3 regions of the Paenibacillus sp. GQ49 genome follow, and region 3 is predicted to be linked to each of the others. Evidence: riboswitches for the same ligand, from Rfam matches in the RefSeq annotation. Region 3 holds a riboswitch; each other region holds the start of a gene.
What was found. A riboswitch is a leader RNA that binds a small molecule or an ion and turns the genes downstream of it on or off. The one in region 3 is predicted to bind S-adenosylmethionine.
Positions count from the first base shown of each region.

Region 1: linked by a shared signal. The riboswitch ahead of metA (homoserine O-acetyltransferase MetA) and the one ahead of AC6CIF_RS26525 (methionine ABC transporter ATP-binding protein) in region 3 are both predicted to bind S-adenosylmethionine.
Region 2: linked by a shared signal. The riboswitch ahead of mmuP (S-methylmethionine permease) and the one ahead of AC6CIF_RS26525 (methionine ABC transporter ATP-binding protein) in region 3 are both predicted to bind S-adenosylmethionine.

Region 1 covers NZ_JCAXEL010000001.1:779,104-782,387, forward strand. Annotated here, with positions in the region: gene AC6CIF_RS03565 (PLP-dependent transferase) at 1-1,044, opposite strand, end outside; gene metA (homoserine O-acetyltransferase MetA) at 1,069-1,986, opposite strand; SAM riboswitch class I at 2,223-2,346, opposite strand; gene corA (magnesium/cobalt transporter CorA) at 2,798-3,284, shown strand, end outside.
Region 2 covers NZ_JCAXEL010000007.1:230,385-233,668, reverse strand. Annotated here, with positions in the region: gene AC6CIF_RS15280 (GerAB/ArcD/ProY family transporter) at 1-173, shown strand, start outside; gene AC6CIF_RS15275 (Ger(x)C family spore germination protein) at 170-1,372, shown strand; SAM riboswitch class I at 1,443-1,544, shown strand; gene mmuP (S-methylmethionine permease) at 1,637-3,049, shown strand; gene mmuM (homocysteine S-methyltransferase) at 3,027-3,284, shown strand, end outside.
Region 3 covers NZ_JCAXEL010000021.1:89,170-92,453, forward strand. Annotated here, with positions in the region: gene AC6CIF_RS26515 (COX15/CtaA family protein) at 1-142, shown strand, start outside; gene AC6CIF_RS26520 (Cthe_2314 family HEPN domain-containing protein) at 308-1,024, shown strand; SAM riboswitch class I at 1,161-1,302, shown strand; gene AC6CIF_RS26525 (methionine ABC transporter ATP-binding protein) at 1,429-2,463, shown strand; gene AC6CIF_RS26530 (methionine ABC transporter permease) at 2,464-3,123, shown strand; gene AC6CIF_RS26535 (MetQ/NlpA family ABC transporter substrate-binding protein) at 3,199-3,284, shown strand, end outside.

The DNA of each region.
Region 1 (3,284 bases), on a different contig from region 3:
CGGAATATCCGCATGAGTCTGTACTGCCGGATAAGTCATGAGTGATTCAACTCCGCCGAGACTTTCGGCAAAAGCAATGAGTTTGATATGACGCAACAACGGTTCAACACAACGTGCATCCTTCACTTTGAAAGAGAAGATACCTGTGTTACCCGTGGATTGTTTATTCTGTATCTCATACCCCGGATGATCGGAGAGGCCTGGATGATACACTTCAACCACCGCTGGGTGCTCAAGCAAGTATTTGGCAATAGTAAGTGCATTGTGCTCATGGCGCTCCATGCGAAGAGCCAGGGTTTTCATACCTTTCATCAACTGGTAGGAGTCACTTGGAGATAATACCGCTCCAATGGAATTATGCAGGAACGCCATCTCTGCAGATAACGCCTCACCTTTGGTAATAATTAGTCCAGCGAGCACATCATTGTGTCCACCCAGATATTTGGTAGCGCTATGAATGATGATATCGGCACCCAGTTCAATCGGACGTTGGAAAAATGGAGTCAGCAACGTGTTGTCAACAATGGTCAACAGGTTGTAACTTTTCGCCCAGGAAGCCACGGCTTGCACATCGGTGATCATCATCAGTGGATTAGTTGGTGTCTCAATAAATACAGCTTTTGTATTCGGCTGACGAACCTTCTCCAGTGCTGCAAGGTCATTCGTGTCCACATAACTAGCAGTTACGCCGAAACGGGACAGAATACGTTCCAGCAGACGATAGGTTCCACCATACAGATCCAGCGATACAATCAGATGATCCCCTTGACCAAACATGGCAAAGATCGTTTGCAGTGCGGCCATTCCCGAGCTACAGGCAAACCCTGCATCACCGGACTCCAGTGCTGCGGCGGCTTCTTCCAACACTTTACGGGTTGGATTAGTCGTACGAATATAATCAAATCCCGTGCTTTGTCCAAGCTTCGGGTGGCGAAACGCAGTGGATTGATAGATCGGAAAGTTAATGGCGCCTGTTACCGGTTCATTGATGGACCCAATTTGTGCTAAGCGGCTTTCGATTTTCAACTTGTTGTTGTCTTCCATTGCTGCATCCTCCTATAATCTCGATTAGATTTGCGGGCCAATATCGTAAGGTGTTTCTTGATACACATAGTAATTGAGCCAGTTAGAGAATAATAAGTTGGCATGAGCGCGCCAAGTAGCCGGTGGCACACGGGAAGGGTCGTCATTCGGATAATAATGTCTAGGCAATGCGATATCCAACCCTTTGGCTGTATCCCGGTCATACTCCCACTTTAATGAGAACGGGTCATACTCGGCATGTCCTGTGGCAAAAATCTGTTTGCCGTCTTTGGTAGCAACCAGGAAGATCCCCGCTTCCTCGGATTCAGCCAAAATCTCTAAATTCTCATTCTTTTCAATATCTTCGCGTCTCACTTCCGTATGACGAGAATGTGGAACGTTGAATACTTCATCGAACCCACGCAACAACGGAACATGTGGTTTATTGATGGTATGTGGGAAAACCCCAAAACACTTTTCTTCTAGTGCAACCTTGGGTACGTCAAAATGATGGTATAAACCTGCCTGGGAAGCCCAACATATGTGGAGGGTTGAAGTCACATTGGTTTTGGTCCATTCGAAGATCTCCTGGATTTCATTCCAATAGTTCACGTCTTCGAAATCCATCTGTTCCACCGGTGCACCCGTAATGATCATTCCATCGAAACGGCGGTGCTCAATCTCATCGAAGGTTTTATAGAACAGATCCAAATACTCCTGAGACGTATTCTTCGACGTATGGGATTTGGGATGTACGAGAACGACATCCACCTGAATAGGCGTGTTTCCCACCAGGCGAAGCAATTGTGTTTCTGTCGTTTCCTTTGTGGGCATCAGGTTTAATATAGCGATACGGAGTGGTCGAATATCCTGCTGATATGCAGAAGTTTCATCCATGACGAAGATATTCTCTCCTTCAAGTACTTCTTTTGCTGGCAGAGTATCGGGTATTTTGATTGGCATAATAAATCTAACTCCTCCTTGTGCATAGATAGATGCAGCCACCCCTGGTTTGATGTCTTTACATCAATACAGTTATAGACTGCCTTGAGCTTGTAAAAACATTGAATTGCTCTTTCATCCAACGTTACAAACAACCTCAAGTTCCTTAGCGAAAATCACTGCTGAGAAGTCGGGGCATATAACAAAGACCTTCCTCGGATTTCGAGAAAGGTCATATGTAAAAAAGATATGCGCCTCTCTCATCTCTCAGTTACAACAGTGCCACTTGACACTTAGTCGCTGCAAGAATTAGCACCGTGCGGTATACCGCCGGTTGCCGGGTTTCATCGGGCCAGTCCCTCCACCTACTCTTGATAAGATTTCGCTGTATTAGATTGTAATTAAATATGGTTCACCGTCTACTTTATTACATTAATGCCCTCACGTCAAGATGCAGTTCGATGTCTGCTTCCCAGATCGGAACCGTTCATCATCCATTGTCATACACTGCCTCAGGGCGCGAAATAGACACATTTTTGCGCTTGAAAGCACCTTGTACCAGCGGTATACTAAACAAGGTGTTATAAACCCTTATGTGAGAGGTGACATATTAAATGGATGGCGACCCGAGGCCTGACTGGCAGCCGAATTCCGACAAACTGCATAGAGAATTGACATCAGCATGCCGGCAGCGGGACGTGACTTCCGTTTGATTATATAGTGAACGCAGCCCTGATCTCCAGGCTCCGCTGCCGACCGGCTGATTTGTTCTTTTTGCGCCCATAATGATAATATCCGCCAAGTTGGCGGGTGCAGAAGGAGTAGATTAACGATGAAAATCCGGTTGGTAAACAACGGTGTGTTTATTCCGGTGGACGACATTCAGCAGGCGCTGACTCCACCAGCGGAAGGATTTTACTGGATTGATGCAGACGTAGACGATTTGGCGGTACTTCAGCCGCTGTTCTTAATGCATGATCTGGCTGTGGAAGACTGTCTTAGTGACGAAGAACAACGTCCGAAGATTGAAATTTATGAGAACCATTATTTTATTGTGATTAATAGCATCCGTTTCGATGATGAAGAGATATTTCTACGTGCGGTCAACCTGTTTCTCGGCAGACATTTCATTATTAGTGTTACCAAGCAAAAGGTCAGCGAATTGCGCACACTGAAACCAATCCTGTGGGAACAGGAAATCAGTACACCGGATCGTCTGCTGTATTTGCTGGTTGACTTGATTGTTGATAATTATTTCACCGTAGGTGACCGAATTGAAGCACGGATCGAGAAGCTTGAGGAAGACATTCTGATGCACA
Region 2 (3,284 bases), on a different contig from region 3:
TGTATGCTCTTCTGCCGTTGATATATTTGACGGCATTGATGCCGAAAACTGTGGAGGAAACCTTTGCACTGGGTGATATGTTGGGCAACTCATCCGTGCTTTTATTTGCCACTTTACCACTGTTGCTCCTGATAATAAGTCTGATTCGCAAAAAAGGAGGCAAGCATGCATGATTACATTCCGTATGTTGTTACGCTTAGCCGCTGTATTATGCATTCTCTTAACCATATCCGGATGTTGGAGCAGTCGGGAGATAGAGGATCTAAGTGTCTACGTTGGCCTTGGGATCGATATCGGCAAAGAGACGGAATTTGAGAAAAACATTGCTAATCAGGGAGGAGGGTATTCCAAGCAGAACAATGTGACAGCCACGGTACAGATTGCTCCCGGTAAATCCAGCAGTCAGAAGAGCCAACAATCCGGTTCACCTGCTTCTGGTAAAACGTCCTACTCCAATGAACAGCTTACCGGAGATTCCTTGCTGCAAATCTTTCGTCAGTTTGCACTGAGGCGAGATCATCCGCTCATCGGGCATCATCTGAAGGTTATCGTTGTGTCCAAGGATATCGCCAAAAAGTATGGTCTGGACCAGCTGCTGGATTTTGTACTTCGGGATAATGATATTCGTCCTAACTGTCTGGTGCTGATTAGCCATCATCGTGCTATTGATGTACTGACTTCAAATGATCCTTCCCAGATTCCAGCATTTTATCTTACAGGAATTACCGGTAATTCGTACTTGTCCAATAAAATCCTGGACCCCGTTCTACTCTCCAAATTAGATGCACAAATGCAATCCGGTTCCAGCTTTCTGCTCCAAAATGTACTGAACTTCAACGGAGAGGACAAATTCTCCGGTGCCAGTATCTTTGATGGGAAAACGACCAAATTCATCGGTGAACTCAGCCAAACGGATCTAGAAGGGCTATCGTGGATCAGACCTAAAGAAAAAGGAGGCATCTTGAAGACATATAATAAAGCAGGATTCACTGTTGTATATGAAATGAAGAAGAAAAAAACAAAAATAATTCCAAAAGTGGTTGGCGATGATATTTCATTCCATGTAAAGGTCGAATCCGAAGGCTGGTTGATGGAAGATTGGCGTTCGCCCGAAAGAGAGGAAAAAGGGGATTATCTTAAAGAACTAGAAAAAGAATTTGCTGAACTGGCCGAACAACAGATTCGCCAAGTGTTATACAAACTGCAGCATACCTATAAAGTAGATGTTGCGGATTTTCGGGATAGCTTGCGTATCAAGGAACCCAAAACATGGAAAAAGGTCAAAGACGATTGGGATAAAATTTTTAGTACCGTGCCGATCACGTATGAGGTAAAGACCACCATCACCAATCCGGGGTCTTCCACTCAATAGCGAGGTGTGCCATTTATGATTTAAATGTTGACACATTCATGATAGATCGCTATATTAGTAAAAAATCATTTTCTTATCCAGAGAGGTGGAGGGACTGGCCCTTAGAAACCTCAGCAACAGATCTGAAGGATACTGTGCTAATTCCAGCGGGTGAAAGCCTGATAGATAGGAGCGTTTGTTTTTATTTGTCAGTAACGGCGCACTCTTTAGGCAGAGTGGGTCTTTTTTGTTTTTTCTGGATGAAGAAGTAGGGGAGCAGCAGGTATGGAGAACAACAACGACAAAGGGCATTTTCAGCGGAAAATGCAGGCACGGCATGTGGTCATGCTCTCTCTCGGAGGAGTCATTGGAACGGGATTATTCCTCAGCTCAGGTTACACCATTCAGCAGGCGGGACCACTGGGAACCATTCTGTCCTATCTGATTGGAGCCATCGTTGTATATCTGGTGATGCTCTGTCTTGGTGAACTGTCTGTTCATATGCCAGAGACGGGAGCATTTCATAGTTATGCAGCCAAATATATCGGACCGGCAACAGGCTACACGGTGGCTTGGTTATACTGGTTAACCTGGACTGTTGCGCTTGGCTCCGAATTCACAGCCGCCGGATTGCTGATGCAGCGCTGGTTCCCATCGGTGAACGTATGGATATGGAGCGCGCTCTTTGCACTGATGATCTTTCTGTTTAACGCTCTAACGGTGAAATTATTTGCGGAATCCGAGTTCTGGTTCTCATCTGTAAAAGTAGTGACTATCGTAATCTTCATTATTATCGGTGGCGCAGCCATGTTTGGGTTCATTCCCATGGCGGATTCTGAACCGGCTCCATTTCTATCGAATATTACCGCATCCGGGTGGTTCCCTCATGGGGCTACAGCGATATTGATGACCATGCTTGCTGTAAACTTTGCCTTCTCAGGCACCGAGTTAATCGGCATTGCCGCCGGTGAGACGGAGAACCCGGAAAAGACGATACCAAAGGCTATTCATACAACGCTGTGGCGTTTGGTTATTTTCTTCATCGGAACGATTATTATCTTGTCGGCCTTGCTGCCCATGTCGGATGCCAGTGTACTGGAAAGTCCGTTTGTAGCGGTAATGGAGCGGGTGGGTGTACCCTATGCAGCAGACATTATGAACTTTGTTATTCTGACGGCGATTCTCTCTGCTGCCAATTCAGGCCTGTATGCATCTTCACGGATGCTCTGGTCTCTGGCTGACAAAAGAACGATCTCTCCGTGGTTTGCCAAATTGACCAAAAGCGGGGTACCCCTGAATGCACTTCTGATTAGTATGGTGGGTGGTGCGCTGGCATTGCTGTCCAGTATTATTGCGCCAGGTACGGTGTATATTACGCTGGTTTCCATTTCAGGTCTGGCTGTCGTTGCAGTATGGATGAGTATCAGTGCCTCCCAATACATGTTCCGCAGACAATATATCCGGGAAGGACATGCGGTCAAAGATCTGGTCTACCGCACACCACTATATCCGGTGGTACCAATTGTTTCATTTATATTATGCCTGGCTTCATGCATAGGTATTGCCTTTGACCCGACACAGCGAATTGCACTGTATTGTGGGGTTCCGTTTATCGCAGTGTGTTACGCTGCTTATTATCTGACAGAACGTGTGAATAAGAAAAGAGGACAAGTACATGACGCAAGCACAACAGACTAACCCCATAGAACAGATCCTGCGTGAACATCCGGTCATGATTCTGGATGGAGCGTTGGCAACGGAACTCGAACAGCATGGATGTGATCTGGATGATCCACTATGGTCTGCTCGTGTGTTGCTTGAGAATCCGGATGTTATTGTTCAGGTCCATGCAGATTATTTTCGAGCAGGAGCCGACTGTGCGATTACATCCAGTTATCAGGCGACGGTGGATGGTTTCCGCAAGAGAGGGATT
Region 3 (3,284 bases):
CATGATGGTGACAATGAACCGTCCGGAAGTATACATGTTCGTAGCTCTTGCTCATATGCTGGATATCGCCATATTGTTCGGAGTCTTAACGTATATGAGTTTCCTGGTGTACAAGCTGCATCGCCCGGCTAATCGTTTTTAAATATGAAAGTCCACCATCCAGTGATGTACATCATTGGACAGGTGGACTTTGTTTGATGTCAGGGGGATCAGGGCAACCTATGGCAAGCAGCAATTACACGGAATGAATGATGTGTTACGTTTACGGTGAAGAATTCTTGTTGATTTGGAAAAGAGGAGGTTAGATATGCTGCGAACGTTGTTGGGGGAAAAGCCACGTATAAACGAAGGTAAATTGAAGGCAGCGATGGACGCAATGGCGCATACGCTTGAGCTATTTCAGCGACAAATGCATGTGGACCATGATCCCACGCATGACTATCGGAAGCTGTATGTGTGGACGCAGGGACTCATCTCCTCACTGGATGAACTGGAGCAAAGCTGTTTCGCCGCTGCTCATTTTCGCAAAAAGGTCGTTGCAGGTTCAACGGACGATATGACGCCGACTGAAAAAGCCGAGTATGCCCGATATATTTATTTCTACAAAGATGGTTTTATCCGCTGCTTTGCCATTCTGGATAAAGTGGGCACGGTATTAAATGAAATATTCCAGCTGAATACTTCCAATACCAAAGCGCATTTTTCTTATTTTACGGTGTTAAGGCAGTTCGATTATGCGAGGGAGCATCATGATCTTGCGTTGCAATTAATACAGATCAAGGACTCTTATCGTGAACCGATGAGCAAGCTGCGCAAGCGACGTAATATGGAAATTCACTACATGAACTCAGAAATGCACGATGACCTGTGGCAGTTACACCAGACCTTGCAAGGTAAAGTGAAATTGGAGGATCTGAATCAGCATGTGCAGGAAATGCGTCAGGGCGTGGATATGGTCTGTGAAACGTTAACAGCCTCTTATCGTTATATCAACAAAATATGGAAAAGAAATAATTCCCTTTGACAAATCGGAATACTTGGAATATACTGAGTTTCAATCAGAATGTTACAGTGACAAAGATTGAACTGATATTTCAAAAGTTACGTTCACATTATAAAGCATAAACTACATGAACTTATAAAATCCTACAACAACATATTTCTTATCGAGAGCGGCGGAGGGACAGGCCCGATGAAGCCCGGCAACCGATTTGTAACGACATGATACATGTATCATTCGTTATAGATGTTAGGTGCTAATTCCTACAAAATGGTGCGAGACACGATTTTGGCAGATGAGAAGGTATATTCTTTCACGTGAAGAGCCCTCTTTGTATCTGCAAAGGGCTCTTTTTTTGTACTTTAAGGGGAGTTTTCCTTTAGATCGGGTAAAGATACATGTAGGTGGTTGGAAAGGGGCAAGTGCGATTGATTGAATTAAAAGGTTTAACGAAAACGTACGGCAAAGGGGCAAAATCTACAACAGCGTTGTCCGAGCTGAATTTGAGCATCCAAAAGGGCGAAATCTACGGAGTGATTGGCCATTCCGGAGCGGGCAAAAGCACATTGATTCGCTGTATTAATTTGCTGGAACGGCCTACGGAGGGTGAAGTATGGGTTGACGGAATCAACCTGACTGAACTGAGCAAAACCGAATTGCAGCAACAGAGACGCAAAATCGGGATGATTTTTCAACACTTTAATCTGTTATCCTCGGCAACGGTATATGACAATGTAGCTTTTCCACTAAAACTTGTGAATACACCCAAGGAAGCCATTGATCGCAAAGTGAAGGAAATGCTGGCACTGGTTGGTCTGGAGCACCATAGCAGCAAATATCCGGCTCAATTATCAGGTGGCCAGAAACAACGTGTAGGGATTGCAAGAGCACTTGCAAGTGATCCGAATGTACTTCTCTGTGATGAGGCTACTTCGGCACTTGATCCGCAGACGACAAATTCAATCCTGAAGTTATTACTCGACATTAATGAAAAGTACAACCTCACGATTGTACTGATTACACATGAGATGCATGTCATTCAGAACATCTGTGACAAGGTGGCTGTCATTCATCAAGGTGGCATTGTGGAACAGGGACCTGTAACAGACGTGTTCCTGAAGCCGCAACATGCGATTACGCGGGACTTCATGATGCGTGACCATGAAGCTGGACTTGCTCTGGAAGAGACCGCTCTGGCGAATGCAGGCGTTGAATTGCAGGCAGGTGTTGCTTCCAAACTTGTGAAGATATCTTTTCTGGGTAACAAAACATATGAAGCGATTTTGTCCAGAACGGTACGTAAAACGGGAGTGGATTTTGCCATCCTGCAAGGTACAATCTCTACGATCAAACAGGTTCCTTATGGACAGCTGACCGTTCGGTTCGAGGGTGATTCAAATGCGATTGATCGGACGATATCAGAACTAACCGCTGAGGGACTTGATGTGGAGGTGCTTCGTTAGATGGATTTTTCAACCGTACGTTGGGAAGAGGTTGGTAAAGCTTCCATAGAGACACTGCAAATTTTGGGTGTATCAGGCTTGTTCACCGTAATTTTTGGTTTACCGCTCGGAGTACTGCTGTTCATGACAGCTCGATCTGCTTCGATCAAATCACGGACGGTGTACATTATATTGTCCTTGATTGTGAATATTTTGCGCTCAGTCCCATTTATCATATTGATTGTTGCTCTTATTCCATTCACTCGTTCACTCGTCGGTACAGCTACAGGAGTGTTAGGTGTTATACCACCTTTAGTTATTTCAGCAGCTCCTTACTTTGCTCGATTGGTGGAGACGACATTGCGAGAAGTTGATCGGGGTGTCATTGAAGCGGCACAGTCGATGGGTGCATCGACCGGACAGATTGTAAGACGGGTATTACTGCCTGAAGCGTTACCTGGTTTGGTTGCTGGGATAACCATTACCATCGTTACGCTTGTCTCTTACACGGCGATGGCGGGTATGGTTGGTGGTGGAGGTCTAGGAACGTTGGCAATCAACTATGGGTATTATCGTTATCAAAATGAAATCATGATCATATCCGTAGTGTCGATGATCATTCTAGTGCAAATTCTCCAGATGGCTGGAGATCGCTTGGTTACATTTTTCACCAGGAAATAACACATAGATAACATGATGGTTATGCAATAATGCGGACGCCACATGACAAAAATGATTAGAGAAGGGGTTTTACACATGAAAAAATGGTCTTTTGCTTTACTTAGTCTTATGTTGATTGCGGTTCTCGCAGCTTGCGGAAACAACAAGGACGCCGATAGCGG